3 regions of the Bacillus daqingensis genome follow, and region 1 is predicted to be linked to each of the others. Evidence: riboswitches for the same ligand, from Rfam matches in the RefSeq annotation. Region 1 holds a riboswitch; each other region holds the start of a gene.
The links. A riboswitch is a leader RNA that binds a small molecule or an ion and turns the genes downstream of it on or off. The one in region 1 is predicted to bind cobalamin.
Positions count from the first base shown of each region.

Region 2: it holds a riboswitch for cobalamin, as region 1 does, so the genes downstream of both, ACFO4L_RS00735 (ribonucleoside-diphosphate reductase subunit alpha) here and metE (5-methyltetrahydropteroyltriglutamate--homocysteine S-methyltransferase) in region 1, are expected to answer to the same signal.
Region 3: it holds a riboswitch for cobalamin, as region 1 does, so the genes downstream of both, ACFO4L_RS05715 (ABC transporter substrate-binding protein) here and metE (5-methyltetrahydropteroyltriglutamate--homocysteine S-methyltransferase) in region 1, are expected to answer to the same signal.

Region 1 is NZ_JBHSGK010000004.1:62,089-72,849, forward strand. It holds gene ACFO4L_RS05150 (aspartate:alanine exchanger family transporter) at 1-377, shown strand, start outside; gene ACFO4L_RS05155 (M14 family metallopeptidase) at 438-3,578, opposite strand; gene ACFO4L_RS05160 (uracil-DNA glycosylase) at 3,881-4,522, shown strand; gene ACFO4L_RS05165 (S8 family peptidase) at 4,790-5,914, shown strand; gene ACFO4L_RS05170 (hypothetical protein) at 6,511-6,789, opposite strand; gene metE (5-methyltetrahydropteroyltriglutamate--homocysteine S-methyltransferase) at 7,227-9,488, opposite strand; cobalamin riboswitch at 9,676-9,855, opposite strand; gene ACFO4L_RS05180 (class I SAM-dependent methyltransferase) at 9,968-10,744, shown strand; gene ACFO4L_RS05185 (Glu/Leu/Phe/Val family dehydrogenase) at 10,737-10,761, opposite strand, start outside.
Region 2 is NZ_JBHSGK010000001.1:154,458-165,218, forward strand. It holds gene ACFO4L_RS00690 (ABC transporter substrate-binding protein) at 1-361, shown strand, start outside; gene ACFO4L_RS00695 (ABC transporter permease) at 458-1,459, shown strand; gene nikC (nickel transporter permease) at 1,472-2,389, shown strand; gene ACFO4L_RS00705 (YwbE family protein) at 2,548-2,751, shown strand; gene ACFO4L_RS00710 (hypothetical protein) at 2,822-3,253, shown strand; gene ACFO4L_RS00715 (SIR2 family NAD-dependent protein deacylase) at 3,363-4,412, shown strand; gene ACFO4L_RS00720 (L-lactate permease) at 4,549-6,144, shown strand; gene ACFO4L_RS00725 (Rrf2 family transcriptional regulator) at 6,281-6,721, shown strand; gene ACFO4L_RS00730 (MBL fold metallo-hydrolase) at 6,733-7,584, shown strand; cobalamin riboswitch at 7,761-7,942, shown strand; gene ACFO4L_RS00735 (ribonucleoside-diphosphate reductase subunit alpha) at 8,112-10,370, shown strand; gene ACFO4L_RS00740 (ribonucleotide-diphosphate reductase subunit beta) at 10,408-10,761, shown strand, end outside.
Region 3 is NZ_JBHSGK010000004.1:176,180-186,940, reverse strand. It holds gene ACFO4L_RS05725 (adenosylcobinamide amidohydrolase) at 1-1,168, opposite strand, end outside; gene ACFO4L_RS05720 (FecCD family ABC transporter permease) at 1,165-2,214, opposite strand; gene ACFO4L_RS05715 (ABC transporter substrate-binding protein) at 2,201-3,271, opposite strand; cobalamin riboswitch at 3,416-3,593, opposite strand; gene cobT (nicotinate-nucleotide--dimethylbenzimidazole phosphoribosyltransferase) at 3,657-4,670, opposite strand; gene ACFO4L_RS05705 (cobyric acid synthase) at 4,657-6,150, opposite strand; gene ACFO4L_RS05700 (cob(I)yrinic acid a,c-diamide adenosyltransferase) at 6,150-6,686, opposite strand; gene ACFO4L_RS05695 (potassium/proton antiporter) at 7,712-9,202, opposite strand; gene ACFO4L_RS05690 (GTP-binding protein) at 9,347-10,531, opposite strand; gene ACFO4L_RS05685 (glutathione peroxidase) at 10,676-10,761, shown strand, end outside.

The sequences.
Region 1 (10,761 bases):
GAGCCCGCTTCTTTCAGCCGTCTAATCAGGTTATCCGGGATTTAGGACTCGTTCTGTTTCTTGCAGGAGCAGGAACAACAGCAGGAGAAGGACTCGTCGCAACCGTTGCAGATCAAGGGCCCATCGTTATAGCGGCAGGCGCCCTGATCACGCTCGTTCCAATGCTGCTCGGCTTTTTCGCAGCTTGGCAGCTTTTCCGAATGAGTTCCGTGCATGCCCTCGGCACCTTGTGCGGCGGCATGACGAGCACTCCCGGTCTTGGCGTGCTGAATAAACTTGTCTCAACCGATGATGCCGCGGTCGCCTACGCGGCAGCCTATCCGTTTGCGCTCGTTTTCGTCACGCTGACGTCCCAGCTGCTGCCGTTGTTTTTATAAATTGCATATGTCTCCCGCAAATAAAGAGCGCCTCCCGCAATGGAAGGCGCTTTTCATTCTTTATTCGTCTGTGGAAAGAACCGGGTAGGAAAGGATATCCTCGTCGTCGGCTGAGACGGTAACCGTCGTAACGGTTTCGATTCGGTCCTCTTCTTCACGCTGGCTGATGGTTTCTGTTTCCACCGTCAGGTCAATCGTAATCGTGCCGGCACTGTCCAACTCTTCAAGCGGCAGCTCCTGAACTGATACAGCGTGGGACACGCCTTCTGCAGTCACGTCCAGCACGGCATCCGGGTTTGCATCTGCAAGCGCCTGAACGCCGGCTGTATCAAATGTGACAGAAGCCCCTTCTGAACCGAGACGTGTTTCTGCGGCTAGTCTGGAAACCGCAGATCCTTCAGCGGCCCGTTCAAGCGCCTGAGCAGATACATTGCCTTGAGGTTTGTTGGACTGAATCGCTGCGTCTGCTCCTTCCACCTCAACCTGAGCCGATTGTCCGCGTCCTGGATGCGTTCGCTCGGATTCCGTTGTACCTGACTGATAAATGCTGTTCGCAAGCATGCGGTAGCTATGCTCCGTATGAGCGCGGAAAGCAAGTGAATTGGCAAACAGGGTAAAGGATGTGTCATCCGTTTCAGCAGTGAAGGACATATATTGTCCCTGTGCACGGTCGTTCCCCGGCCACCATCCTGCCTGATAGAAGTCATCTGAGTCAGCGAAGGTAGCAAGCACGTCCGCTTCCTCCGGCACATCTGTAATCCAGCTACCTGTCGTCGTGTACATCAGCTCTTCTGATTCATATCCTGCGTTGACCGGGTGATCCGCAAGCTCTGCCTCAAACAAGCCTTCATGGTTGGCCTGCGTGAAGTCAAAGTTGAAGCCAGGGAGTCCTGCGTTGCTGCGGACGGAGTTCAGGGCGTTTACACCAATTCCGATAAAGGATTTCCCGGCGGCAAGTTCCGGATCGAAGCTGCCGGAATCACTTACAATGACATCTGCATTATCGGCATCCGTCAGCTCAAAGCCAAGCTGGCGGAGCGAGAAGTCAAGCTGATCGGAGCCCGTTGCCGCGACCTGCTGCTGGGAAAGCTCGATCATGCCAGCGTTGCGGCCGTTTCCGTAAGGTTCTGTGTTGAAATAATACTCATCTGCAAATTCCCGCAGATCCGCTGTTTCAACAAGGTAATCTCCTTCAGAAGCATTGCCGCGGGAGTCTGTAAACATTTCAACTGTTTTTCCGTCTGCAAGCAGTTCGTTCACGATGCGCACCGCGTCATTCGTATTGTTGTGCAGGATCTGACGAGGCGGGTTGCCGGTGATGCTTCCGTTTGGTACGGCTACTTCTTCCACTTGTTCCGTCAGGCCGTCCAGTGCCCCTTCATCACGGACTTCCGTCATATCAAAGCCGCGCAGTGCCGGGAAGTTAATCACAATCGGATCGTACATCGCATTCCAGTCCGATACGTTGTCGCCTTCATAGAGCATGGCGTTGGCAAGGCCGCGCTTTGCCTGATTCATCGGTACGACAAACGAGCCTTCCGGATACGTCACGCCATCAATCTCGGTATCCGCTGTAAGCTGTTCCACCTCAATGCTGTTACGGATCAAGTAGTCGGCCATGTTGTAAGCTTCCAGTACATTTTTCTGGGCACTTTCATCTGCCGGAATGACGTAGTAATCCGGGAAAAAGTTGTCGTTTCCATCACGTACACGTCCGATCGATTCACCGGCGGCGTTTACGAAATGTTCATCAACGGAGCGGTCATCTTCATTGTTCACTCCGCGCTCAAAGATAGAGAGCTGATCGGTATAGAGCTCATCCTTATTCTCCAGCACGTAATCGATAGCGCCAAGGCTGCTTCCGACCATCGCCCGGTAGGAATCCTGGCTCAGCGTCGGCGCTTCTACCGTATGGCTGTAGGCACCGTGCAGCATCCCGTACATCGCCGTGTAGGAAGGCGTCATATCATCCCAGCCATCCTCCCAGTCCAGCTTCGGGATGAAGTACGAGTCGAGATTGGAATTGCTGATTCCGCCGCGCCCAAGTGCATGCGCCTGCTCCAGCATGTTGTCGATTAAAAGGTCATATTCAAAGTTCGGATTGTGAGGCGGTGTCGCCGGCTCAATTAAAAATCCGTTAACATAGCCGTGAATATCAATAAAGGAAAGCGGAGTCCACTCGGAAACGAGCTCATTGACCGCTTGTGTTTCCACCTGTGTCTGATAGGCGTTGTCCCGGTTTAAGTCAAAGCCTTCCGCATTGCCACGGGTGTTATAGGCGCGGCCGTCCGGGTTGCTCGTAAACATATACAGCATAATGACGTCATCAAGCGCTTCGTCGACATTCATTGTCACTTCGAACTCTTCCGTGTCGTCCGTGTTCATAAATGTGATGTCTTCTTCGAGCGCAAAATCGCGAAACAGCTCAATCTGCGCATCGACGCCCTCTACTTCATCCGGATGAATATTATTGAACCAGACTGGAACCTGGTAATCGCCGGCTTCTCCGGATGCGATCGCGTCCTTCAGCGCAGCCGGATCGTTCAGCGCCTGCGGCAAGGTTTCGTCGAAATAGCGGTCCACCGCTGCTTCGTCTCTCGCTACAACCGCAAAGTGAATGTCACGGCCTTCTACAGATTCTCCGACCTTTTCATACTGTACGTAGCGGCCGGAATCTGACGCCTGATTCAGTACATCATCAATGGCTGGCTTCAGCTCATCATAGAACAAGAACTCATCATAGACGTTGTAACGAAGCGTCGTTTCCGCGGAAGCGCCGCTCTGTGTGTCGGTCATCGTCAGTTCATAATCGTTTATGAACTGCTGATACTGCGTGCGGATGTTACGGGGTGCCAGGTTGTCTGTGCCGTAAAGCAGCCCGAACTCAATTTCAGCACGTACGAGTCCGTCCTCATCCAGATACGGCCCTTCTGTCACCTGGATAAACGAGCTGCCGTTATAAGACGTGCCGCCCGTATGCTGACGCCATTCCTCGAGCGCCCGTCCGCCGAACGTAAATTCCACGTTTTCGAGGTCAACGTCGCTGCCCAAATCAGCGCTGACTTCCACCGTTCTCTCTTCGGTCAGTGACACGGTATCGATGTTCGTCTGCAGTTCTGTATCGGCACTGGCCTCATCCTGCTGGGCAAAAAAGATAGAGCCAAGCAATAGAACAGAAAGCAGTCCTGCTGTTTTCCTCATTATGTATTCCTCCCCATTTTCAGTTGAAAAACGTCTTTTTACCTTATCAAATATCGTTAGTCATTAGACTGAATAATCAAAAAAACGTTTTAATTCCTAGAACGAGATATATTTCGACAGGCGAAAAGTACCTGAGACCTATGTAAGAACCAGGATGAAAGTATGTATCCTGTCAGATGATCTTCTAAGACCTGTTAGCAAAACGAATCATAAAGGGAAGTTGGGTCACCATAGGAAAACGTCTGCAGGACTGTTTTTACTTCTCAAAAAGCGGGGATACTCAGAGCAGGAGGGATGCCCTTATGCGAATACCGAAATCGCTTGCTGAAGAAGTGATTGCTGCCAGCCGTGACTTTCCGCTGGAAGGCTTCGTCTATGGAAATGGACCTGTAAAGCCGGCGATGATGCTCGTCGGGGAAGCACCCGGCGAAACGGAAATTCATAACGGTGTTCCGTTCAGCGGACGAGCAGGCAAAGAGCTGATGGCCTTTCTGGAAGGCCTCGGACTTTCACGTGAAGAAGTATATATCACCAGTGCGGTCCGCAGCCGGCCGTATCGATGGGGGAAGAGGAACAACCGAGACGGAACGGTGACCGAGCGAAAGTACAATCGTCCACCGACCCAAAAAGAAATAACAGCTCATGCACCGATTCTCGATTATGAGCTCAGCCACGTTCAGGCTCCAGTGATTGTGACACTCGGCAACATTGGCCTGCGACGGCTGGCAGGAACGGACTATAAAGTAGGCGACTGCCACGGCCGGTTTATCCGAACGCCGGTACGCCGCCTTCAAGACGGTGCGTTTGTCTGGTCGGATCGCGATTACCTGCTGTTTCCGACCTTTCACCCGGCTGCCATCTTTTACAACCGCAGCCTGCAGGAGAAAATCGCCGAAGACCAAGAAAAGCTGCGTCATTTTCTGAAAACCGGAGTATCATCGTGAAGCCGCAGGAGGGCTGCCTGCGGCTTTTTTTGCGGTGTGAAGCGGATGTGCAGCACCGCTTTAAAGCCTAAGATTTAACATCCATTTATTGGATGTGTGCAGGTGCTTTCTTAGCTGCGTCATACGTCATCTTTACAAATACTTACAAACAAGCTTGTCTTTTTTCGAGTGGCGAATAATATAAAGAGGAGCCGACTTTTCGGAAAATTATGTGAAATGACGGCCGCTCACCGCCGCGGTGAAAAAAACTGCATAAGGAGTGTTTGGATGAAGCGTTTTATCTGGTTGTTTGCTGCTTTAATGATGATCACGGGGGGACTGTTTGCTTCCGCTGTATCAGCAGGGGAGCAGGACAAAGAAGACTATCTGGTCATGTTTTCCGGCAATGCTGAAAAAGGACTGCTGAACGCATTCGGCGTAGAGGATGAAGATGTTCTCCACGAATTCGAGCTGCTGCCGGTTTATCAGCTTTCCTTAACAGAAGGTCAGGCAAAAGGATTGTCTAACCATCCGCATGTAGAATATGTAGAAGAAGATGCAGAAGTGCAGGCAATGCAGACCGTTCCTTATGGCGTATCCCAAGTACAAGCTCCGGACGTACACCGTTTTGGCTATTTTGGACAGGGAGTTCGCGTGGCGATCCTCGATACTGGTATTGATGCAAACCATCAGGATTTGAACGTGTACGGCGGTCATTCCGTATTCTCAAGCTGGCCCGACAGCAATCCTTACATTGATAACGACGGCCACGGCACGCACGTAGCTGGTACAGTGGCAGCACTGAATAACAGCGTCGGTGTTCTCGGCGTAGCACCTCAGGCACGACTCTACGCGGTCAAAGTTCTTGACCAGAACGGAAGCGGCTCCAATGCCGGAATCGCGCAAGGCATTGAGTGGTCCATTTTGAACAATATGGACATTGTGAATATGTCTCTCGGCGGTCCGACAGATTCCTCTATTCTGCGCGCATACTCGGACTATGCCTACAATCAGGGACTGCTGCTCATCGCTGCGGCAGGTAACAGCGGCAATGCATCCGGCACAGGCGACTCTGTCGGTTACCCGGCTAAATATGATTCTGTCATGGCGGTCGGCGCTGTTGATGCAAACAATAACCGTGCGTCTTTCTCCAGCACAGGTCCGGCTGTTGAAATCGCAGCACCTGGCGTCAGCATTCAGAGCACGTATCCAAACAACGGCTACCGCAGCCTCAACGGAACGTCGATGGCAGCTCCGCACGTAGCCGGCGTTGCAGCCCTTCTGATGCACTACCGTCCAAACTATTCGGCTCAGCAAGTACGAAGCGTGCTGAATAACTCTGCACAGCCGCTCGGCAACTCCAACCACTTTGGAAACGGACTTGTCGGCGCCTACCGCGCATTTGTTTATTAGAATAAAAGAAAAGCTCCCGGAATGTTTAAGCATCCGGGAGCTTTTGATTTTCGACAACGCATTTATTGGTGAATCACCATGCATCGGCCCGTCTCTTTGGACACTCGCTTTCCGGAGGGAACGGGCTCAGCTAACCGCTTCCTTCTAGCGTCGGAATCGGTGGATCTTCGCCTCGTTCTGATCCTCCTGGAGTCGAGGTCCTCCGATTTGGCAGCTGGCAGTCCGGTTGAAACACTTTGTTACGGTGGGAACGAGTTTGGTCAATATGGATAAGTCCATTTTTTACGCGATATTTCTATAACGAGTAGGGGGTGCCAGTACTTCAACGTATTCATTATGAGAGCAAAAGAGCAGTCGCATATACTTATCGTGACGTCTTTCTCCATTAAGCAGCTCCGTTGCACCGAGGTATTCGGCATGGACGCCAGTGAACTCAGCGCAGTTTGAAGATTCCATGCCGTTCGATCTTGAACGGCATGACCACTGCAGGCTCGGTAAGCAGAGAGGAAATACAACCAAACGAATAAACGTGTAAGTAAATTGATTTTGTCAACAGCCTAAGCATCCGGGAGCTTATTGTTGTTTTATTGAAAGGATTACAGTCCGGTAAGAAACGGAACACATATAAGCAGCGGAAGTAGCAAGAACAGGCAGGCAAAGACCGTTCTTCCTTCATACGGGCTCTGCTTTTTCAATAACAGTATGATCGTAGTTAAAAAGAATGCTGGATAAACGATCGTAATCGTAAACAATAGCAGCAGCACAGTGCTTCTCGCGTCAAGAGGGCTTACTGCTGCAAGAGGAAATAAAAGCATCTGCACTGCCAGAAATCCTGTCAGGCTGCACCAGAACCAGCGTGGGAATGTGATGTTCATCGTCCATCTCCTTCTATCAGGGATTCTACGTCCTAGCATATAATGGAGGCAGAAATCTGGTAAACCTTTTTCTGTAAATTGAATGTTTGTTGAGTGTGGTAATTAGTTGTATTTAGATGAAAGAGAAGCTCCCGGGATCAGTATCCGGGAGCTTTTCTTTGTTCTGCTGGAGGAGAGGATGCTGAATAGGGTCTGAACGGCACGGTACATGCACGAACGTTTCATTTGACGTGCGCAACTTATCAACCGCTGCTCCAATCTTTTCATCATGCAGCCTAAACTTATCAAGCTCGCGCGTCAACTTATTATTGTTATTACCATGCGTTCGACATAACGAAAAAGTTTTCATTTCGCCTATGAAAGTTTTCATTCTGCACCCGCAACTTGTCAAACGCTGCCACCAATCAAAGAAGCCCCCGGCCGCAATCGTCTCCCACTTACACGCCGCTGGTCCGGCTTGTAAGAGCTTCCCGGACGGTTTCTGCCGCCTGCTGCATATTGCGAAGGGCAGCTTCTGTTTCCGATTCATTGCGGGTTTTTAAGCCACAGTCCGGATTCACCCAAAACTGGGAGGCCGGCAGAACGCTCAGGCAGCGCTCGATCATGTCGGTCATTTCTCGAACCGGGGGAATACGGGGGCTGTGAATGTCATAAACGCCGAGTCCGATGCCCTTGTCGTACGTGCTGTCCTCGAACGCCTGAATCAGGCCGCCGTGGCTTCTCGATGTTTCAATGGAAATGACGTCGGCGTCCATGGCACTGATCGCGTCGATCATATCGTGAAAGTCGCTGTAGCACATGTGCGTATGGATCTGAGTTTCCGGCTGCGCAACAGCGGACGCGGCACGAAACGAGTTGACAGCCCAGTCCAAGTAATGGGCGCGTTTCTCCCGTTTCAGTGGAAAGCCTTCCCGAAGAGCCGGTTCATCTATCTGGATCATACCAATGCCTGCTTCTTCAAGGGCTTCAACTTCTTGCTGCAACGCTTCCGCAAGCTGATAGGCCGTCACCGATTTAGGCACATCGCTCCGTTCAAATGACCACTTTAAAATAGTTACGGGCCCGGTGAGCATGCCTTTTACCGGGCGATCCGTCAGAGATTGAGCATAAGCGGTTTCAGAGACGGTCATCGAACCTGGAGCAGATACCGCGCCGTAAATGAGCGGCGGCTTGACGCAGCGGGAGCCGTACGACTGGACCCAGCCATTTTGTGTGACGGCCATACCGTCCAGCTTTTCCCCGAAAAATTCTACCATGTCGTTGCGTTCAAATTCACCGTGCACGAGGACATCGAGCCCGATATCTTCCTGAAGCTTAATCCAGCGCTGCATTTTTTCTTCCACCATTGCACGGTAGCGTTTAGCGGATAGTTCCCCGCGCCGATAGGCGGTTCTTGCTTTTCGCATATCGGTCGTCTGAGGCAGGCTGCCGATAGTCGTTGTCGGCAGGAGCGGCAGCTGCCACCTGGCCTGCTGCAGTTCAGCGCGGCGTGAGAAAACAGGCTCTCTCATAGCGAGCTTCTCGCTGCTGCTGTCTCCTGCTGCCGGATAGCTTTTTCGGAACCTGGAAAGAGACGCCTGATGACCGTCCAGCGTGTTCTCCGGAGAGCCCGTGCAGACCTGCTTCAGCAGCTGGAGCTCCTGCAGCTTTTCGTCAGCGAAAGCCATGCCCTGCTTCAAGTCCTCGACGAAGCGTTCCTCCTGCTTAAGGGAAACCGGTACGTGCAGGAGGCTGCAGCTTGTCTGCAGGATTAATGGGTTTTCCGGACAGAGCACTTCAACGCGTCGAACGAGCTTCTGTGCTTCGTGGAGGTCGCTTTTCCAGACGTTACGGCCATCAATTACGCCGATGGCGAGCGCCGCATTCTGGTGAGGTGGATGCTGCCGCAGCTGCTGGAGCGTATCGCCGTCGTCATACATCAGATCGAGTCCGAAGGCGTGAAACGGAAGAGTGGCGAATAAATCCCAGTGCGTCAGCGATTCAAAATACGTCTGCAGCTGCAGCGGTGCCTTCGGGACTAAGTCAAGCAGCTGCTGTAGCCACTTAGCGGCCTGTCCGGCTTCTTCACGGGTCAGGGATGTGACGAGTGCAGGCTCATCAAGCTGAATGAGCGGAGCGCCGGCCTCGTGCAGTTCGCCAATCACTTTTGCATACAGCGAAAGCAGGACGGACATGCAGCTGTCGCGGTGCTCAGCCTCCAGTCCTTTCGCAAGCGTCATAAACGTATAGGGTCCGACGAGCACCGGCTTTGTCTTTATACCCGCGGCTTCCGCTTCCCGATACTGTTCAAGGGGGTAGTTGCTCGTAACGTCAGGCACCCAGCTGTCCTCCAGCTCAGGCACGATATAGTGATAGTTCGTATCAAACCATTTCGTCATTTCCATCGCAGGCGCCTCGCGCGTCCCGCGTGCGGCTGCGAAATACTGATCGAGCTCATTTCCGGACAAGGAAGCGAAACGCTCCGGTACCAGATTAAACATGAACGCCATATCGAGCATATGGTCGTAATACGAAAAGTCACCGACCGGCACCAGATCCAGTCCGCTTGCTTCCAAGCGGGTGAGCCTTTCCAGCCGGATGGCTTTCATTTTTTCCTGCAGCTCAGCTGCGGTTATTTCTTCTTTCCAGTATGCTTCAAGTGCGCGCTTCCATTCCCGGTTTTCACCGATGCGCGGATAGCCTTGTACAGATGTTTTCATGCTTCATTCCTCCTTCAAATGTATGACGCCGAGACAAACAAAAAGCCGTGCCGAAAAGGGGGAAACCCTTCCGGCACGGCAGCAGGACAAAACAGGTGTCTTTCCAGCACGAACGAAGCTTTGGCCGCACGTGTTTTGCGGCAAAGCTGAACAAGCCTGTTTCCACCTCCCTATGACCCGTAGGGCTGATGGTAAAGAACGACAGGCAGGTCTCCTGACTCAAGGATGAACACAGCCGCACCTTCCCGGAAAAAATCCAGTGGCACAGCGGCTGCTAACCTTTTACAGTGGCGGGACCGTTCCGGAGTTGCACCGGATTCCCTTTTAAGATCTGGCGAAGCAGATCACCTGTTGTTCATTACGTTATCAAGTTTGTCGTCATCATACAGGAAAAGGGAGTAAGTTGTCAAAATCATCTAAAAGAAGCGCGGCTTCATTTTTCCCATAAAAAGGATATAATAGAAGGGAGGTGAGAACACATGAGCATCCATTTTCATGATGAACGGTTAAAAGGGAGCTATAACAGCAGGGACGCCGACGCTGACTGGGTAAAAACGATGCAGGAGCTGACAGCAGGAGAAGATATCAAGCATGCCGCAGACATTGGCTGCGGCGGGGGGATCTATACGAACGAGCTGCTGAAACTTGGGGCTGATAGAGCAGTCGGCATTGATTTTTCGGAAGTAAGCCTGCGCGATGCAAAAGAACGTCATCAGCACGAGAGACGGCTCTCATTTCAGCAGGGGACCGCGGAACGAACCGGTCTCGCACGGTGCGGCCAGGATCTGGTGCTTGCCCGGGCACTGATCCATCATCTGTCGGATACAGCCGCTTTTCTGAAAGAGGCAGCACGGGTGCTGTGTGCGAAAGGGCGGCTGATCATACAGGACCGGACCGTTTCAGACTGTCTGCTTCCCGGAAGCCACGTGCACATCCGGGGTTGGCTGCTTGATTATTTTCCGCACCTTGCCGAGGTCGAAAAAAAGAGGCGTCCGAATAAAATGGACGTCCTCGAGCAGATGAAAGCTGCCGGCTTTACCGGTGTGACAGTTTTTTCTATATGGGAGAAGCGAAAACAGTTTGCAACGAGGCAGCAGCTGCTGGATGATCTTCGCCAGCGAACGGGACGGAGTATTTTACACGAACTGACAGACAGCGAGCTGGAAGCGTTTCTCGATTTTCTGCAGACGAAGCTTTCGGAAGGGGCTGTAACAGAAGCCAACCGGTGGACGATCTGGACAGGACAGGCTACTTGATCAGCCCGCGTGCCTGC
Region 2 (10,761 bases), on a different contig from region 1:
GTACCTGGAGCAGACAGAAGCAGGTGAACATGACCTGTTTATGCTCGGGTGGTCCGGTGTAAACGGTGATCCGGACTACTTCTTCGGCAACCTGCTTCATTCAGACGCAATTCCTGGCGGTAACCGTAATTTCTACCGCAATGATGAAGTAGATGCACTTCTCGATGAAGCGAAGGTTACGATTGATGAAGACGAGCGTGCAGAGCTTTACATGGAAGCTCAGGAAATCATCCATGAAGACGCGCCGATGATTCCACTCGTTCATTCCATTCCGGTTCTTGCGGGCAGCGAGCGGGTTTCTGGATACGTACCGCATCCATCTACCAGTGAGCCGTTGACAAACGTTGAACTTATGGATTAAAAGCATATTGGTGCAGCGGGCAGGTTGCCTGTCCGCTGCGTTCCTTATGCAGAAAAACGGATACATACGCTGTAAGGCAGCGGGGGGTGCAGGCAATTGCTTTCATATACGATAAGAAGACTGCTCATGCTCATTCCGGTTTTGATCGGGATGTCGCTGATTACATTCTCCATCATTCATTTAATACCAGGTAACCCTGCCCAGACCATTCTCGGCGAGCAGGCTACTCCTGCGGCAATTGAACAGCTTGAAGAACAGCTGGGGCTGAATGAACCGTATTTTGTACAGTATACAGAATACATGTTAGGTCTGCTCCAGGGAGATCTCGGAAACTCGCTGCGAACAAACGCGGCAATCTCTGTAGAAATCTGGCCGTTTCTCGCGGCTACAATTGAACTGACGTTTTTTGCAATGGTATTTGCTGTAATTGTGGGCGTTAACGCCGGAATTATCAGTGCTTGGAAGCAGAATTCTATGTTTGATTATACAGCTATGCTGATTGCTCTCATCGGTGTATCGATGCCAATATTCTGGCTGGGGTTAATGCAGCAGTGGGTGTTTGCCCAGGAGCTCGGATGGCTGCCGGCTTTTGGCCGCTCCAATCCACGGGACCCTGTGGAAACAGTCACCCATTTTTATCTGATTGACACCTTGCTTTCAGGAAGACCGGACCAGTTTGTTACGTCGTTGAAGCACCTCGTTCTCCCGGGAATCGCGCTCGGTACGATTCCTATGGCGATTATTGCGAGAATGACAAGATCGAGCATGCTGGAAGTCCTGCGCTCCGACTACATACGGACCGTGCAGGCAAAGGGAATCAATCACATGTCCATCGTGTATCGACACGGGTTTAAAAATGCGGTTATCCCAGTTTTGACAGTAGTCGGTCTGCAAACTGGAACCTTGCTGGGCGGGGCGATTTTAACAGAAACGATTTTCAGCTGGCCTGGAATCGGGAGATACGTGTTTGAAGCGATCGGTACACGGGATTATCCTGTTATTCAGTCCGGCATTCTGGTCATCGCTACCATGTTCGTATTTATCAATCTGATCGTGGATCTGCTTTACAGCTATATCGATCCTCGTATTAAATATTAGGGGGAGAGGAACATGGAACAGGCTAACAAACAAAAAAGCCCCATTCCAGGCCCTGAAAACGATGAGGCCGGCACGGTGCTGCCAGCACCAGCCTCTCCCTGGAAGGTCGCTTATAAGGAACTGAAGAAAAACAAGCTTGCGCTTGTCGGATTGTTTATTATCGCCTTTTTTATTCTGACAGCGATTTTTGCACCGCTGTTGACGAGCTATCAGCCTCAATCGATCAATGCCGGTCCCAGGCTCCAGTCTCCGAATGCGGATCACTGGTTTGGTACGGACGATCTGGGACGGGATATCTTCACGAGAATTGTGTACGGGGCTAGAATTTCCCTGATGGTCGGTTTCTTTGCTGTAACCGGTGCCCTTTTCTTCGGCTCTCTTCTCGGGATTATAGCCGGATACTTTGGGCGCTGGATTGATATGATTATCTCGCGCATCTTTGATATTATGCTCGCATTTCCATCCATTCTGCTTGCGATCGCGATCGTAGCGATTCTTGGTCCGTCTCTGCAGAATGCGTTGATCGCGATTGCGATTATCAATATTCCGATTTTTGGCCGTCTCGTCCGATCGAAAGTTATCTCAATCCGGGAAGAGGAGTACATTCTTGCGGCTAAAGCTCAGGGAATGAAGAGCGGGAGAATCCTTATTCATCACGTCCTGCCTAACAGTACCGCACCGATTATTGTTCAGGCAACGCTCGGTTTTGGTACGGCCATTCTGGAAGCCGCAGCACTTGGGTTTCTCGGACTTGGTGCCCAGCCGCCGACGCCGGAATGGGGCAGCATGCTCTCTGATGCACGGCAGTATATTCAGAGCGCCCCTTGGACGGTACTATTCCCGGGTCTCTCGATCATGCTTGTTGTACTCGGCTTTAATATGATTGGCGATGGCCTTCGCGATGCACTTGATCCAAAAATGAAAACATAAGCGCTGGACCGTCCGGTGACCGGACGGTTTTTTCGTTTGTTCGTGCAACCGATCATCTGCCGACTCAGCCTCTACGCACCCTGCAGCATGGAATAGAGTGAGTGCTTTTTCACAGCAGTATAATAAGCTATACTGTATAGGAAAGGGGGGCTGCGGATATGAGTGGCCAGAACAGAGCATCCGTTACTCCGGGAGCGAGAGTAGCAGTCGTGCAAAAACAAGATCAGCGCAGCGGTAAGCTGACAGAGGGTGTCGTAAAAGATCTTTTGACGAAATCAGCGACGCATCCGCATGGAATAAAGGTCCGGCTGGAAGACGGCACCGTCGGACGTGTAAAAGAAATTCTGGATCAGAAGCAATAACGAGTCCGGGACGCTTCGCAGATTGCTTGCGGGCGTTCTTTTTATAAGGTTGAGACAGGAGCGTATCATCATGTCATTTTTATTTGCAAAACAGAACAACTGGACGGTGCTCGGATTTTTATGGGCAGTCACAGCAGTGATGACAGCTTGGCTGACGGCGGCCAGAATTCATTTTGGCGGCGTCGGTCTGCTGGAGGCTGCAGCAGCGTTCACATCGCTGCTCGCTGTAATCGTCAGCTTTTATTTTTTTCGGCTGCACCGGATGGAGCTGTTTCGAATCGAGGAGGACGGAATCTATATCCACGAAGGGCCTGCACGAAAAAAACGTCTGGTGCGATGGACTCAACTGCATTATGCTATTTGGACCCAAGAGGGCTGCCTTCTGGTGAAAGAAGACGAAGAACAGGAAGTTCTGCAGACAAACATGCTGAAAGAAGAAGATATCTCCCTTTTTTATGAGCAGATCGGGACAAAACGACCGGTTTATAAGCGGATAGACTGAGGTTATCTCCTGCTTGGACCGGGTATAGATTACCACTTGCATCAGACAAATGGATGGCCAAGTCGAGGTATCTTTTGAAACGGCCTCGCATCAGCCGGGAGGTCTTCGTATGAGAAATGCTGAAGAATGGACGACCCTGCTCTCGATCGGCACAGAGGGCGGAACAATCGAACTCAAAGGGGCAGAGCGGTACGATGGCTGGTGGGACTTCCGCCTGCGTACAGATGAATCATCAGAGGGCGTCACGTATCATACAGCGCAGGGAGCAAAAGAAGACGGCTTAAAGCTGCTGGATGGAATCGCCTGGATGTCACTTTATCCTCTCTACGTGAGCCCGGAAGCAGCAGGAGCAGTTGAAAAGAAAGTGCTTCACCATAAATACAGAAATGAGTCATCGTTTATGGCTTGGCTTGAAGCCTGCTATCCGGAAGCGGAGCGAAAAGCAGCGCTGCTTGCTAACTGGCTGCTGACGGCCGAGCGAACAGTATTGTTCACCGGAGCAGGAATGAGCACCGAATCGAACCTGCCTGACTTTCGTTCTAAAGAAGGATGGTGGAGACGGGTCGATCCGCGAACCGTCGCCACTCCGGAAGCGATGAATCAGGATTATCCGCTGTTTAAGGATTTCTATGCAGCCAGGATGGCATCTTTAGAAGCGGCTGTGCCGCACGCTGGCTACTATGTCATTTCATCATGGGAGAGCCGGGGCATGGTGCAAGCTGTCGCCACGCAGAACGTAGACGGGCTTCATCGTAAAGCGGGCAGCCAAAGGGTGTATGAGCTTCATGGCAGGCTGCAGGCGGTCCGGTGCTCGCGATGTGATGAAGAGGCTGGCGAAGCAGATTTCCGCAAAGGCAGACCGTGTCAAATTTGCGGCGGAAAGCTGCGTCCAGGGGTAGTACTCTTTGGCGAGATCCTCCCCGAAAAAGATTGGGATGAAGCCCTTTTAGCTGTACAGAAAGCAGATCTTGTCGTCACAATAGGCACCAGTCTGGAAGTGTATCCGGCCAATCAATTGCCGTTGATGTCAAAAGGGCGGTCCGTTTATATTAATGCCGACTACAGCGGAACAGCATCCGATTTCGACTTAGTGCTGGAAGGACGGGCAGGAGAGGTGCTTCAGGAGGTAGACAGGCTGCTGAAAAGCGTGCAGTTATGATTTTGTTCATAAATTCACAAAGTCGACACGTTTTTTTGCTAGCTTTCATTTTTCCAAGACTGATTTCACGGTATAATGGAATCAGTCCTTACATAAATCTATTTATGTGAAATGTTGAACAAGGAGGGCGTCGGCTATGCTCATGCTTACAGCATTAAGTGCAATTATTCTTCCTTTTCTTTTTCTGGTAGTCCTGCGCCTTCCTGCGAGAAAAGGTATGCTTTACAGTGCCGTGCTGTTTATCATACTTTCGGCAGTCGTCTGGCAGATGGAGCTTCTCGTGCTTTCAGCTTCCATTTTGGAAGGGCTGCATCAGGCGGTCACGATCTTATTCATTCTGCTTGGCGCTATCGTGCTGTTGAATACACTAAAACGGACAGGGGCCGTCGTTCGTATTAATCAGGGATTCCGGCGTGTCTCAGGAGATATGCGCGTCCAGGCTGTATTAACTGCCTTTCTATTCGGCAGTCTGATTGAGGGGGCGGCAGGGTTCGGCACTCCGGCTGCTGTTACAGGTCCGCTGCTCGTCGCCCTCGGTTTTGCCCCGATGGCAGCGGCTTCGCTCGCACTCATTGCAGATAGTACGGCTGTTTCATTTGGAGCCGTAGGAACGCCTGTTATCGTCGGCCTCGGCGGTGTGCCGGGAGCCGATTCAGCATTGTTCCAGGACACAGCGATCCGGATTACGGCAATGGATCTTGGAGCTGGGACCTTTATTCCGCTGCTGCTCATATTCGTGCTTACGTTTTTTGCCGATAAAAAACATGCCTGGAAGGATACGCGCGAGATGGCTCCCTGGGCACTGCTGACAGGGATGACATACACCGGATCTGCTCTTCTGTATGCCGTTTTATTCGGACCTGAGTTCGTTGCGATCCTGGCTTCTTTGACAGCGCTGGCTGTCGCAGCAGCTACGGCAAGCGCCGGTATTTTTATGCCGGAAAAAGAGTGGAAGAAAGCGCTGGAACCTAAAGCGGTGCAGGAAGAGGAAGCACCGAATATGTCGCTTTTTGCAGCATGGAGCCCATACTTTATCGTCATCGGCCTGCTTTTGCTGACAAGAATAGTAGAACCAATCCAGGAATTTGCTCAAACGGCGGTCGATTTGTCATGGACAACGATTCTCGGTGTTGAAACCGCCACTTCTACTTGGCAGGTGCTTTACTCACCAGGTGCAGTTTTACTTCTTGCAGCGGTGCTGTCTGTATTCGTGCAGCGGAAAAAACTGCGAGTCGTCGGAGAAGCCGTAATGGATTCGAGGAAGATGGTAGGCGGAGCCGCACTGGCTTTGTTCCCGACGCTTGCGTTAGTGAACGTGTTTATTAATTCCGGTGTTAATGCCGGAAATCTCGTATCAATGCCGGAACACATTGCTGTGATGCTCGCATCAGGCCTCGGAAGCGTCTGGCATCTTGCAGCGCCGTTTCTTGGACTTTTGGGATCGTTTATTACAGGCAGTGCAATGGTATCAGGCTTGACCTTCGCGCCAATTCAGACATCTGTTGCGTCGGCAGCAGGGCTTGATCAGACGCTGGTTCTCGCTCAGCAGACTGCGGGTGCAGCTGCAGGGAACATGATCTGCGTGCATAACGTCGTCGCAGCTGCGGCGGTGGTCGGGCTTGCAGATAAGGAAGGCGATATCATCAGAAGAACGGTCGTTCCTGCGCTTGGCTACGCGGCGCTGATCGGAATTGCGGGAACGATTCTCGCCGGCCTGACCGGCCTGTTTTAACGGTCATGCTTCGGACTATGCTTTCGAGCGGGTTCATATGCTACACTGATAGAAAGACATGGTGCTGCTTTGACAGGATACTGTTGAAGCAGCATTTACTTATGAAACAGCAGCAGGAAATGGAAGGGGAACCGCCATGCATTTAACTCAATATACCGATTTTTCACTCCGGGTGCTTATGTACACTGCAGTTCAGCCATCTGGAAAGCTGTCGCAAATCAAGGACATATCAGAGGCTTACGGCATTTCCAAAAACCATCTTATGAAGGTTGTGTATCGACTCGGTAAGCTCGGCTACATAGAGACAATCCGTGGCAGGAACGGCGGTATCCGACTTGCACGTGAACCGCAGAATATAAATATTGGCGAAGTTGTCAGACATACCGAAGACAATTTTCATTTGGTGGAATGTTTTAACAGTGAAACGAACACGTGCCCAATTACACCGGCATGCAAGCTTCAGTTTGCTCTTTCTGATGCGCTGACAGCCTACTTGCATGTGCTGGATCAGTATACGCTGGAGGATATCACCGATAACAGGGATGCACTTGCAGTCTTATTGAAGCAGCCGGACTAGGAGGAATTTTCATGCAGGAATTAAAGAAGCTCTCGGAGCGATTTTATTATCTCACACCGGTCGAAGAAACAGACAGGCCCATTCTTGGCGCAGTAGTCGGGGATAATCTGACGCTGCTGATCGACGCCGGAAACTCAGAAGCACACGTGCGTCTGTTTTTAGACGAATTAACACGAAGCGGTGTTCCTGCCCCTTCACTGGCTGTTCTGACCCACTGGCACTGGGACCATGTTTTCGGGGCGTCGGCGTTAAACCGAACGCCTGTTATCAGCACAGAGGCGACGAAAACAGAGCTGCAGCGTTTGTCGTCCTATTCATGGGAGGATGAAGCACTCGACGAGCGGGTCGAGACCGGAGAAGAGATTCGTTTCTGTGCAGAAGCGATAAAAAAAGAATTTCCAGCTGAACGTTCTATACGTATCCATATGCCGGAGATAACGTTTAACGATGAGCTGGTACTTGACCTCGGCGGAATCACTTGCCGGCTCGTTCATGCTGGCGGCAACCACGCGTCTGATCATTTGATTGTTCACCTGGCAGAGGAAGATATTTTGTTTGCAGGAGATATTACTGCTCCGAACTTATATGCATCATCCTGGCACTATACGCCAGACGAAACAAAGCAGCTTGTAAAAAAGCTGAAGCCTTTTGCTTCAGCCTGGAACGTCATATCACACTGGAAGCCCTTGTCGAAAGAACTGTTTATCGAGGAGCTGGAGCTGCTGGAGAAAACAGCCTCGTTAAGCGCTCGTGCAGGCGATGAAGCAGAACTGAAAAACTTGCTGATGGACGAATACGGAAAACCGTTGTCAGAAGAAGAGAGTCTTGCAGCGCAATATTTCATGAACGGAAAAAAGCTTTAGATGAACAACGAAACCTGCATCTTTTGACAAAAAAAGAAATATGGTCAGCTGAAGGCGGTCTATCAGTATGTCGTTGAAAATGATTTGCTATTCTGCAAGTTTCATGTTGCAAATAGCTGGGAATAGAGGTAGCATAATCAATATATTGAGTGTATAAGCAAGTAGACATCTAAATATAGCGTGCAGAAACGTACAGGTACCGCAAAAGCGGTTTAATAGGGAATCCGGTTAAAAGCCGGAGCTGTCCCCGCAACTGTAACTGCTGACGAGCAGCCGATCACCCACTGTTTTTTAACGGGAAGGGAGGCTGTAAGGATGAAGCAGAAGCCAGGAGACCTGCCGTACGTTTCAGACGTTTCTTTTCTTCGGGGATTGAGAAAGGGAATGGTGCAGCGCCGGTATGCCGGGCGTCTGTGCTGTTTCCTTTTTCGTGTCTCTTCCTCCGAAGAGGCACTTTTTTGGTTCTGCTGATTTGTGCTGCATCATTCAATATAGTGAATCATGTAGAAGAAAAGGGAGGCATTTCAATGAAATCTGCACTACAATCACGGATTCAGCTCACGATCAACGAGCTGGAAAACAACTACAAACTTGATTTATCGGAACTGAAACAGCAGGTCGAATCGAAACAGGAGGAGGAAGCGTTTGATCATGCGCTGCATACCTCCCTTAACAAGATCGCCATGGACCAGCCGGATTATACATTTGCAGCAGCCCGGTTTTACTTAACGCGACTTTATGAGCAGGCAGAGGCTCAGCGCGGTTATAAGGCTTACAGCGGGTTTTATGAACTGCTGCAGGTACTGACGGAAAAGGGAATTTACAGCTCCTCGCTGCTGCAGTCGTATTCAAAAGCAGAAATTGAAAAATTAGAAACAATAATAGAGCCGGACCGGGATCATTCATTTACATTTATCGGACTGTTTTTGCTTGCAGACCGGTATCTGGCAAGAGATCATGATAAGCAGGTGTGGGAGCTTCCACAGGAACGGTGGCTCGTAATCGCAATGGCCCTGATGCAAGATGAGCCGGCCAGTAAACGGATTATGCTCGTAGAAGAGGCATACTGGGCGCTGTCTAACCTCTACATGACGGTAGCGACGCCTACGTTAGCAAATGCAGGGAAAAGCTACGGGCAACTCTCCTCCTGCTTTATCGACACCGTCTCGGATTCGCTGGACGGCATTTACTTAAACAATTGGGATACGGCAAGACTCAGTAAGGATGGCGGAGGAATCGGCGTTTATTTTGGCAAGGTGAGAGCGCTTGGTTCGGACATTAAAGGCTTTAAAGAGACCTCTTCAGGTGTTATTCCCTGGATCAGGCTGCTTAATGATACTGCTGTAAGCGTCGACCAGCTTGGCCAGCGGCAGGGGGCTGTTGCAGTTTATTTAGATATTTTCCACAAGGATATTATGAGCGGGTTTTTGGACTTGAAGACAAACAATGGAGATGAGCGCAGAAAAGCGCACGATATATTTACGGGCGTCAGTATTCCTGATCACTTTATGAGAATGCTGGAAGAAACAGATGAAGCCGGACGCAGCAGTGGAGAGTGGTCGGTATTTTGTCCGCATCAGGTGAAGACCATCATGGGATGGAAGGATGAGAACGGCAATTCGCTCGGTCTGGAGGATTTCTATGATGAAACGGACCACCTTGCGTTTACTGAAAAATATAAGGAAGCCTGCGCGCATCCGATGCTTCCGCGGAAGACGTACCGTGCGATGGATATCATGAAACGCATCATGATCGCTCAGCTGGAAACTGGAACGCCCTATATGTTCTATCGGGATGAAGTGAACAGAGGCAACCCGAACAAAAAGGCAATGGGCCGTACCTCGATATTCTGCAGCAACCTTTGTACCGAAATCGCCCAAAATATGTCCGCCTCAGAAATCACTGATGAATATGTGGCGGAAGACGGAAGTATCGTGATCGTGCGAAAGCCGGGTGAATTCGTCGTCTGCAATCTCTCCTCTATCAACTTGGCTGCAGCCTGCAGAGATGATGTGATTGAGCGGACGGTAGCTATACAGGTAAGAATGCTCGATAATGTTATTGATTTAAATACGCTTTCTGTCGGCCAGGCACAGGAGACGAATAAAAAATACCGGGCCGTCGGTCTCGGAACATTTGGCTGGCACCACGTACTTGCTGTGAACCATATTGACTGGGAATCAGAGAACGCGGTAGCTTTCGCGGATGACCTGTATGAACGGATTGCGTTTGCCGCTGTTCAGGCAAGTGCAGCGCTCGCAGAGGAGAAAGGAGCTTATCCTGCTTTTCGGCACTCAGAGTGGGAAAATGGCCGGTACTTTGAGCGGCGGGGCTATACGTCAGACCGCTGGCTGCAGCTGAAGCAGAAAACAGCTGAGACAGGAATTCGAAACGGCTGGCTGATGGCGGTCGCCCCAAATTCATCAACGGCAAAAATTGCCGGTTCGACAGATGGCATTGATCCTGTTTATGCACTGGAGTACGCGGAAGAAAAGAAAAATTTCAAGCTCAAGGTTACACCGCCGGACCTTACGCATCATACGTACCCATATTACAACAGGGCCAGGCATGAGCTGGATCAGCACTGGAGCATCCGCCAAAACGCAGCGCGTCAGCGCCATGTCGATCAGGGAATCAGCTTTAACTTGTATGTCCGCCACGATATTCACGCAAAAGACCTGCTGCAGCTGCACATGGAGGCTTGGCGTCAAGGGCTGAAAACGACCTATTATGTGCGCAGCACGTCCCAGGGAGAAATTGAAGAATGCGAAAGCTGTCACTCCTGATTGCAGGAGGCAGCAAAACGAAAGGATGGAGCATACGATGACATTGACAAAAATGAAGCTGCTTGAGCCGGATCACGCGAATAAATCGACCGGCATTATAAACGGACGAGCTTCCGGCATTTTAAACTGGAACGATATCGCCTATCCGCAAATGTACGATATGTACCACGTTTTACTGTCTAACTTCTGGAAAGCGCAGGAGATTAACATGCAGGACGATATTAAACAGTGGGACGCCTTGTCTGACGCAGAAAAGGAGATTTTTTTAAAGGTCAATACGCAGCTGGCTTCACTCGACAGTCTGCAGACACCAACGATGTCGATGGTGCTTGATTATGTAAGCGATCCGAGCTTTAAAGCAGTATTTGCCGTGATCGCGCAGCAGGAAGCC
Region 3 (10,761 bases), 110 kb from region 1:
TCGTACCGATTTTTTCCCGCTCCAATTCAGGACCGTCATAAGTGATATCAACCGCGTTTCCGGTGCCTGCCGTCACGACAGCGGTAAACGCGATGCCATTGATGGTTTCTTTTCGGACAACGGCCATTTCTGTTTTCACAGCGGTCATCAGGCCGATCGACTGTTCAACCGGCAGACTGCGTTTTTCCAGCCACGCTTTCATATCAGCTTCCGGAGTACGGCTGCTGTATTGTTTGTCGACGTGAAAATTGGCAATGTGGCGAATCCACTGAATTCCCTCACCGGCCACCCCGTTGGAAATTGTCCGGAGCGGCTTTGGACTCGAAATTTGGACCAGATTTCGATCAGCTTCTACGGTGACACTGTCGTGAAGAGACATGGCAGATTCATCCTGCTTTTTCGGGTTCATGAGCAGCTGCGGCCGCGGCAATGTCGGATGCGACTGCGTCCACGTTTCTACTCCGTAAATACTGGACAGCCGCTCTGAACGGCGCATAATATCGACCGGACCCGTTTCCTGAAGCTTTCCTTCATGAAGAAGTCCGACGCGGTCACAGTAAAGGGCCGCAATATTTAAATCATGCAAAATGGCAAAGACGGTTAGTCCCTGCGTTTCCTGCCGCTCTTTCAATACGTTCAGCATGTCAAACGTATGACGAATATCAAGATGATTCGTCGGTTCATCCAGCAGAAGCACCTCCGGCTCCTGCACAAGTGCCTTTGCGAGCAGTACCCGCTGCTTTTCACCTCCGCTTAACCGGAAGAACGACGTATCGCGAAATTTTTCTGTGTCGGTCAGCGCCATAATTTCATCGATGAGCGCCCTGTCTTCCCGGCTCAGCATTTTAAACAGGCCTTTTTGAAAAGCATAGCGGCCGAGCCGGATCACTTCCTCGACAGTAAAATCGAAGGAGACATTTGTTTCTTGTGTGAGAACGGCTATTTTTCTGGCACGCTGCACTGGAGACATCGTTAACAGCGAAGCACCCTGAAGCGATACGTCTCCATGGTCTGGCTTAAGGGAACCGCTGACAAGCTTAAACAGCGTCGTTTTTCCGCTGCCATTCGGACCGAGCAGGCCGAAAAATTCTCCCTGTTTTATATGAAGGTCCATCGATTCAATGATTGGAGGGCCGCCGTAGCCGCCGCTCAGTCCGGTGATGTTCATGCCAGCTTCTTCCCCTTTCCGATGCGGTTTCTAATAAGCAGAAACGCAAACATTGGTGCGCCGATCAGCGCCGTGATCACACCGATTGGCAGTTCCTTTGGTGCAATAATCGTTCTTGCCGTGATATCTGCAAAGATTAAGAAGGCCCCTCCGATGATCATGGAAATTGGCAGCACATGCCGGTGATCTGGTCCCGTAACAAGCCTTACAAGGTGCGGGATAACTAGACCAACAAAGCCAATCGTACCCGATACAGCAACGGCCGCACCAGTCAGCAGCGACGCGCCGCCAAGAATAAACACTTTCCCGCGGCCGACGTTTACACCAATATGACCGGCAGCTTCTTCTCCGAGCGCAAGTGCATTCAGGTCCCGGTAGCGGGTGACGAGCATAATGGAACCGATAATCAGAAACGGTACGATCAGCTGCACGTAGCTCCAGCCTCTCATACCAACACTCCCATACAGCCAGTAAATAATCTGCGTCATTTCATCCTGGCTGCCGAGCGAGATAATCAGTGAAATGATCGATCCGATAAATGCACTGACGATAATTCCCGCAAGGATAATCGTTTCGATCGCCAAACTTCTGCTGCTGAGCTTTACAAGCCCGAACACAAGCATGAGCGTGAGAAACCCGCTCACAATCGATACAGCCGGGAGCGTAAATGCACCAAGTCCTACGATCGTGAGCTGGAAAAAGATAACGAAAACAGCGCCGAGGGCCGCACCGGAGGAAACGCCGATCGTATATGGGTCCGCAAGCGGGTTTCTCAGCAACCCCTGAAATGCTGCTCCGGCAAGCGCGAGAGACGCGCCAACACATAGAGCCAGCAGCACTCTCGGCAGCCTGATTTCCCAAATAATCGAGTACTGGTTGGACGGAACGTCATCCAGCAGCTGAGCGCCGATTGTTTTATCCAGAATAATATGCAAAATATGCGGAACCGGGACCGTTACGCTTGAATAAAACAGTCCAAGTGTTATCGCAGCAGCAAGAAGACCGAGGCTCCCTGCATAGTACAGCCACGCTTTATTCGAAAACATCCGGATATACAGCCTCAGCTACGGCACGGGTTCCTTCTACAAGGCGCGGACCGGAGCGCGTCACGATATCACTTTGCACATCGTGTACGTCCTCGTTTGCCACAGCAGGAACATCACTCCAGCCATCGCGGTTCATTACTTCTTCTTGAGGATCCTCCACATAGTATCCGTAGGTAGTGACAATCGTGTCCGGCTCGAGCGTGACAATTTCTTCTTCGGTCAAATTCACCCAGCCTTCATGCTCTTCCGCTGCGTTTTCCGCCCCGATCGTCTCCAGCATCTCATGCATGAAGGTGCCGGTACCAGTAGTGAAAATATCCGGAGATGGTGCTACTTCCACCCAGACGCGCTTGCGCTCTTCTTCGTCGATCGTTTCTCCAAGCTCCGCGAGCTCTTCCATGCCGCTCTCCATCTCCGCTATGAGTTCTTCTGCATTTTCTTCTGTTCCGGTAAGCATGCCGAGTGTTTCAATCGTGTCATAAGTGCCTTCAAACGATTCGGCATTCCGCACAACAACGACATCAATTCCGGCATCACGCAACTGCTCTAAACTATCATCATGACTGGAGGCGTGATAATCCGAAACGAGTGCCATGTCAGGCTCTAAAGAGAGAATGCGTTCCAAATCCATGTCCTGCGCCCCGACATTTTCAATTTCGAGCGCTTCTTCCGGATAATTGCAATACTCCGAAACCCCTACGAGTCTGTCGCCTGCGCCGATTTCAAATAATATTTCTGTATCGCTTGGCTGCAGCGTAACAATAGTTTCCGGTTCTTCGTCGATCGTCACTTCATTGCCTGCGTTATCCGTTATCGTTACCGGGAACTCTCCGGCTGTTTCATTATCCTCATCATTTTGCTCCTCGTTTGATACATTGTTCTCTGTGTTATTTGCAGCTCCTTCTTCATCTTCCGCTGCCTCATTGTTGCCAGTCGTGTCTTCGTTTGCTTCCTGATTGTCCGTGTTCGTATTCCCGTTCTCATTGTTTTCCTCTGTCCCGCATGCGCTGATGATGAGCGCGGCTGATAGCAGAAGCGGTGCCGTCATTTTTTTCATCGTTACTCCCCCATGATTATGTAGTGGAACATAAAAAAACGCCGCCCTTCGAAGGACTGCGCTGAATAAAATGCATGAAGAGAGCCGTTTCAGATTCCCGGAAATCTCCTCGTCTGCACTTCAAACAACCTTTTTCCCGAAGGTGTTTAAATCGACAGAGAGGCAGGTCTCCTGACTTACGCATAAACGGCAGCCTCACCCTTCCCGCGGAATGCAGTGGATTGTGAAATGCCTGTGCGTTTACAGTGGCGGGTCCGTGCCGGATTCACACCGGCTTCCCTTTTCATCGGCTGATGCCGACACCTCTCTGCTGACGAGCGTTACGTTTTTCAGTTCTACTTTGTATTATAGTATGGACTGCTGGAAAAAGTCTACATCTGTTCTGTCAGGCAAGGCCGATATCGGCAAACGTCGCCATTTCTTCCGTCAGCGCCTGTGCCATTTTTAGCAGAGGATAAGCAGCGGCCGCCCCGGTCCCTTCGCCGAGACGCATCCCTAAATCAAGCAGCGGTTTTCCGCCAGCTGCTTCCAGCGCCGCTGCATGACCTGCTTCTGCAGATTTGTGTCCGTAAAGAAAAAAGCGCTCTGCTCCTGGTGCAAGTTTTGCTGCAGCTATAGCGGCAACAGTTGCAATAAACCCGTCTACGAGAACCGGCTTCCGCATTGAAGCCGCGCGAACCATGGCTCCGGCCATAGCCGCGATCTCCAAACCGCCTAAATCAGCTAATATGTGAAGCGGTTCCTTCGCATCAGACCGCTTCACCGCTCGCCCGATCACCTCGATTTTATGCTTGAGCTGCTGCCCCTCTACACCTGTCCCACTGCCCGCTGCCGCTTCCGGAGAAAGTCCCGTGTACGCACACAGCAGCGCGCTGCTTGCCGTTGTATTGCCGATGCCCATATCCCCGGGGATGATAATATCTGCCTTTGAAGCTTCAACGGCGTCGGCTCCAATTTGAAGTGCCTGCTTCACTTCTGCTGCAGTCATCGCCGGTTCCTTTGCTATATTTCCGGTACCGCGACGAACGTTGCGGTTGATAGCTGCCGTATCAGCTGCATCAATCCCCACGTTATACACATAAACATTTGCTCCGATCTGTCTCGCGAGAACGTTAACCGCTGCTTTGCCGGTCACAAAATTCTGCGCCATCAGCGCGGTGACTTCTGATCCGTAAAGCGAGACCCTTTCAGCTGTCACCCCGTGGTCACCTGCAAATACAAGCACCGCAGGCTTGTCTGTCTGAACCGTTCCCTGCATGCCCGCAAGCATGACAGCAAGTTCCTCCAGTCGTCCAAGGCTTCCCTGCGGCTTCGTTAACGTATCCAGATGCATCCGCATCTTTTCAGCTGCTAGTTTATCGATCTCAGGTATGTTCTCTGCCGCTTCACGCCAGTTCATCCGTTTGTCTCCCTTCGTTCATCAGCCGTTCAATCAGCTCCATATCAAGATGTGCTTCGACTGCATCGGCCAGGCGGTCAAACGCCTTCGTTTTCTCTTCTGAAACGTTCACTCTCCGGACAGGCGGGAGCGCTTTTTGACGTCTCAAGCTGTCCAGCAGTGCGTGGCGGAATGTATCGTTATGAAAAATGTCATGCATATACGTGCCGTACACGTTGTTCACTGCCGCGCTGCTGCCATGAATCCCGCCGGATAACCACTCCGGAGCTTCGTGAACGGTCTGCCCCATGTGCAATTCATATCCAGTGAGCGAATGCACCTTACGCTCCCAGTTAACGCTCGCTGAGATACGCACTGTCGTTTTCACTGGATCCATCACCGTCTTCATATCCGGAATCACATTCAGCCCCTGACACTCTCTCAGCTCTGTATCCGCAGCTGCCGGGTCCTCGACTGTTCTGCCAAGCAGTTGATAGCCGCCGCAAATTCCGATGATTGGCATCTCTCCCGCTTTTTCTGCAATCGCTTCGTTCAATCCGTTTCTGATCAAAAACTGTCCATCGGCAACCGTCGTTTTGCTGCCTGGCAGAATAAGCAAATCAGGTTCGCCTAGCTGCTCAGGCCGCTCGACGAATCGAACAGCACAGTCCGGTTCAAACCGGAACGGGTCCAGATCCGTGTAATTGGATAGATAAGGAAAGCGAATAACCGCAATATCGAGATCCCTGCCGGCCGTTTCCCTTCCGTATGTCTCCAAGCCAAGCGAATCCTCTTCTTCCAGGCGGAGGTCCGGCAGATAGGGCATCACCCCTGCGACCGGCTTTCCGGTATACTCCTCCAGCCAGTCAAGTCCCGGCTGAAGCAAAGACTGATCTCCGCGAAATTTATTGATGATGAAGCCCTTCACACGCTTTCTGTCTGCTTTACTCAACAGTTCAAGCGTGCCAACAATCGATGCAAAAACGCCGCCACGGTCGATATCGGCTGCAAGCAGGACAGGTGCCTCGGCCATGCGGGCAATGCGCATATTCACGATTTCCCGGTCCTGTAAATTAATTTCTGCCGGGCTCCCTGCTCCTTCTATCACGATCCGCTCTGTTCTGGAGGCTAGGCGGTTATAGGCATTCGTCACCGTCTGAAGGCCTTTCTCAAAGTACTGCTCCCGATATTCCGTTGCTTCCATGGCGCGAAGAACCTTGCCGTTTACAACGACCTGCGACCGGTTATAGCCGGATGGCTTAAGCAGAATCGGATTCATGTCTGTGTCCGCTTCCATTCCACATGCTTCGGCCTGCATGCCCTGTGCCCGGCCGATTTCAAGACCATCCGCCGTGATATACGAATTAAGTGCCATGTTTTGTGACTTAAACGGCGCTGTCTTAAAGCCCTGACGCGCAAATACACGGCAGAGGCCGGCAGTCAGCACGCTTTTTCCTGCATCGGAATGCGTACCCTGAATCATCAGCGGCGCTGCTTTCATTAAAATTCAATCCCTTTAATCGCCGGAATGCCCTCATCGTAATAATGCTTCTCGGCTTCTGTGACTGAAACGAGATCAGCGGCTTCTTTTATTTTTTCGTGTGCGTTTCGACCTGTTACGAGAACGTGGACGTGCTTCGGACGATTGGTCAGTGCCGAGAGAACATCATCGAGCGGAAGCACATCGTCAATTGGAAAGGAATCAATGGCAAGCGCGTTGTTCAGCTCATCCAGAATGACGACATCGTAGCTCCCATCCAGTGCTTCTACTGCTTTCGGCCAAGCCGCACGCAGCGCTTCACGGTGTTCTTCCGGCGTTTTTGTCCACGTAAAGCCGATGCCAAGCTGCTCTACTTCAACCCCCAGCTTTCGCAGCGATATTGTTTCCCCGTATGTACGCTCCGGCGATTTGATAAACTGCAGCATTTTAACGCTCATCCCTCGTCCGGCTGCCCGAACCGCCGTTCCAACAGCCGACGTCGTCTTTCCTTTCCCGTTACCTGTCTGCACCAGCATCATGCCTCGCTGTTCTGCCATGTCAATTCCTCCTTTTATTCAGGCAGGCTGAACACCTGCATCTGCTGCGTCCTAGTATATGCGAGTTAACGGAATTTGCAAAGCTCGATGCAGAGCCTGCAAATCGAATCATGCCGGTTAAGACCTCCTTGTAAGCAACCCTGTTGTAAAAACGAACTTGAGCGGCCTAACAAAATCGTTATAACGAATAAAACGGCACAAGCGCCACGAAAGCGAAAACAGCCTGAGGCAAATACAACATAAAGCGGCTCAGATAAGCGTAAGCCCGCCGGTTGCCCGTGCTAATCGATAAAAAAGAAGGCGGACCGATGTTGATCGGTCCGCCTTTCAGGCTGTTGAAAAAGTCTATCAACTTACATGTTTATTCGTATGATTGTATTTTCCTTCTGCTTACCTAGCCTGCCGTGGGCTGGCCTTCAGCTCTTCTCAGGGTGACCCCTGTATGAAGAGAAGAAAGGAACGGGAGGATGGCGCGGCTTCACTCGGACTCAGGCTTCTCACAAGAAGCCTTCAAGACTCAGTCCGGCTCCGCTCGCGCTTTTCATGCCGTTCGCAGATCTGAACGGCACGGCATCTTCAGACTGCGCTGTTTCCACGTGTACGCCGGACACATCGGGAAAACGGCTCTGATTCGTGGAGAACAACGTCACGACAGGCAGACGCAGCTGCTTTTTTACGTTTATCATGAATTCGATGAAGGACGGACTTCCCTACTTAACATCGAAACGTTTCATCGGGAAGGTTTACCTGTATGGAAGCCGATTGTGTATGCATAGCCAGGCACGTGAAACGCACTGCCAGCTGCCGACGTCGAAGGAACTCGACTCCGGGAGGATCAGAACGAGGCGAAGATCCAGCGCTTCCGACAGCAGGAGGAAGCGGTTAGCTGAGCCCGTTCCCTCCGGAAAGCGAGTGTCCGCAGATACAGGCAGATGCAATCTTATTCACTTAAAATGACTTTATCAACCCTCTGGAAGGCGGACCGATGTTGATCGGTCCGCCTTTTCAGCAGCCGTATTCCTGAATCAGGAATACGGTGGCTGCGGTGATTTTTTCTGTTCGAGTGCCCGCTTCAGTTCTCGCTTATAGCGGGAAGCAACGAGAATATAAAGAAAATCCCCGTTTTGAATTTCTGTTTCTCCGTAAGGAGTGATTAACGTTTCATCCCTTACGATCGCGCTGATCGATGCTTTACGCGGAAAGTCAACGTCTTTTAGCTTCTGTCCTGCAATCAGTGCGTCGCCGTCCACTTTAAACTGGACCATTTCTGCATTTGCTTTCCCCATCGATATCAATTCAATGGAGTGGTGCGGGTTGTCCTTCTTCGGTCCCATGAGACCAAGCCTTTTCGCGAGCGGCGAAATCGTCGTTCCCTGCACGAGAGCGGATGTGAGCACAACGAAGAAAACGATGTTGAAGAAAAATTCACTGTTCTCCACCCCTGCCACGATCGGGAAGGTTGCCAAAATAATCGGAACCGCCCCCCGAAGACCTGCCCACGACAGAAACAGCTTTTCATTGTTTTTATAGCCCATGCCGAGTGTGGACAAATAAACGGCTGCCGGCCTCGCGATAAAGATCAGCGCTGCAGAAAGAAGCAGTCCGCCGATGATAATGTCAAGGCTGAACAAGTCTGCCGGAAAGACGAGCAGGCCGAGTAAAATAAACATCAGAATTTGCGCCATCCAGGCAAATCCTTCGTTAAATTGGAAAATAGAGTACCGGTACGTAAGCTCTGAGTTCCCGATCACGAGGGCCGCAATGTAAACCGCCAGAAATCCGCTTGCGCCCGCTGCGGATGCTGCCCCGTATGTAAGCAGCGCAAACGCTACCGAAAAGATCGGGTACAGACCACTTGAATCCAGCTTCACCCGGTTAATCGCGATCGAGGCAATTTTACCGACAGCGATACCAACGATGAGACCGATCCCCATCTGCCAGACAAATTCCGGCAGAAGCGCCCACCAGGCCGTTTCCGGAATGATAATCAGCTCGATAAAGCCAATTGTTAAAAAGACCGCCATCGGATCGTTTGTCCCTGATTCAGCCTCCAGCGTCGCGCCCATCTTCGCCTTAATGTTCCGTTCCTTTAGGGCAGCAAATACGGCAGCGGCATCGGTCGAACCGACAATTGCACCGAGAAGCAGTGCCTGCATCATTGTAATGTCAAATATGAGATACGCCGCCAGACCGACGATCCCTGATGTTAAAATCACTCCAACTGTCGCGAGGGAAATCGAAGGAAGCGCTACGGCGCGAACGGTCGCAAATTTCGTCTGCAGACCACCTTCAAACAAGATGATGACGAGGGCAAAAATACCGACAAGCTGTGCAAGCTCCGGACTGTCAAAATACACGATACCGAGGCCGTCACTGCCAACGAGCATGCCGAGAAGAATAAACAACACGAGAGACGGCAGTCCCACTCTGTTGGAAAACTTTGCCGCGAGAACACCGCTGATTAAAATAAAGGCGCTTAAAATCAAATACGTATCAATTTGAGTTGTATCAACCAAGCCGGCGTCTCCTTTCGCAGTATATATATTGCTTTATTATACCGCACCTCACCAGCTTCTGCACGGCATGAGGCCAGGCAGTCTGACAGGCTTCCTCCTACAAAAGCGGACACCCTGTAAGAAGGGTGCCCGCTTTAAACGCTTCTATTTCCCGGGAAATAGTTCTTTTAACGGATCCGTATAAACGATATCGCTCTGCATTTCTGATTTTGTCAGCAGGCAAGCATCAAGCTGCGTTTGCAGCTTCGCCTGATTCATGTGCAGTCCGATCAGCACAAATTCTGTTTTCCGGTCACCGATTCCCTCCATCCACTCGTCACGCAGATCTTTATTTTCCCGAAGATAATGAGCCTGCTCCTCCTCATCCAGCGCTGCCACCCAATAAGCAACAGGATGCAGATAAGCGGACGGACCAGCCTGAGCAAGCGAGAGCGCCATATCGCCGTAGGCGGCGCTCCAGACGATCCCCTTCATTCGCACCACCTCTTCCGGGAGCTCCTGCATCCAGTCAACGAAGCGCTGCGGATGAAACGGAGTACGACTTCTGTAAACGAAGCTCGATATGCCATATTCTTCTGTTTCCGGCGTATGTTCCTCCTGCTGAAGCTCTTTCATCCATCCGGCCGACATACTGGCTTGATCAAAATCAAACCTGCGTTCAGCCAGAAGGACATCTGCGTCTATTTTTCCATGCGTTGTACGGATCAGCTCCGCATCCGGCTGCAGCTTCCGAAGCACCTGCTCGATTTCGGTCAGCTTCTCTTCGGATACAAGGTCCGTTTTGTTCAAAATCAGCACGTTGCAAAATTCAATTTGGTCGATTAACAAGTCCGCAATATCCCGTTCGTCGTCTTCTGAAGCACCCTGCTGCCGTTCAAGCAGCGATTCTCCTGAACGAAAGTCATGCCAGAACCGGTTGGCATCCACGACGGTTACCATCGATTGAATCGCACAGAACTCGGTAAGGTCGATGCCGGTTTCCTCGTCAACGTACGTAAATGTCTGGGCAACCGGGACTGGTTCGCTGATTCCAGATGATTCGATCAAGATGTGATCTATGCCGCCCGCTTCCGCCAGCTGCTTCACTTCCTCCAGCAAATCTTCGCGCAGTGTGCAGCAAATACAGCCGTTTGACATCTCAACAAGCTTTTCTTCAGTCCGTTTGAAACCACCCTGCTCAATCAGCCCCGCATCAACGTTAATTTCACTCATGTCATTGACGATAACCGCGGTGCGCCGCGCTCCCCTCTCTGCAAGCAGGTTGTTCAGCATCGTCGTTTTTCCCGCTCCTAAATAACCGCTCAGCACGGTAACCGGTATTTTATTCATTCTGACCTCTCCTCAAATCGTAATCATTACTATTTAAACATAATTTTCTCTCCCTTTCAATGGCTGAGCAAAATAAAAGACCGTTGCGAACAGCTTCAGCTATACTGACATTGAATCTACGATGATGAAAGGAGCAGGTAACAAATGGCTGAGACTGTTTATGATTTTACGATGATCACTTCTGCAGGGGAGGAAATGCCGCTTGATACATATCGCGGACGCCCGATGCT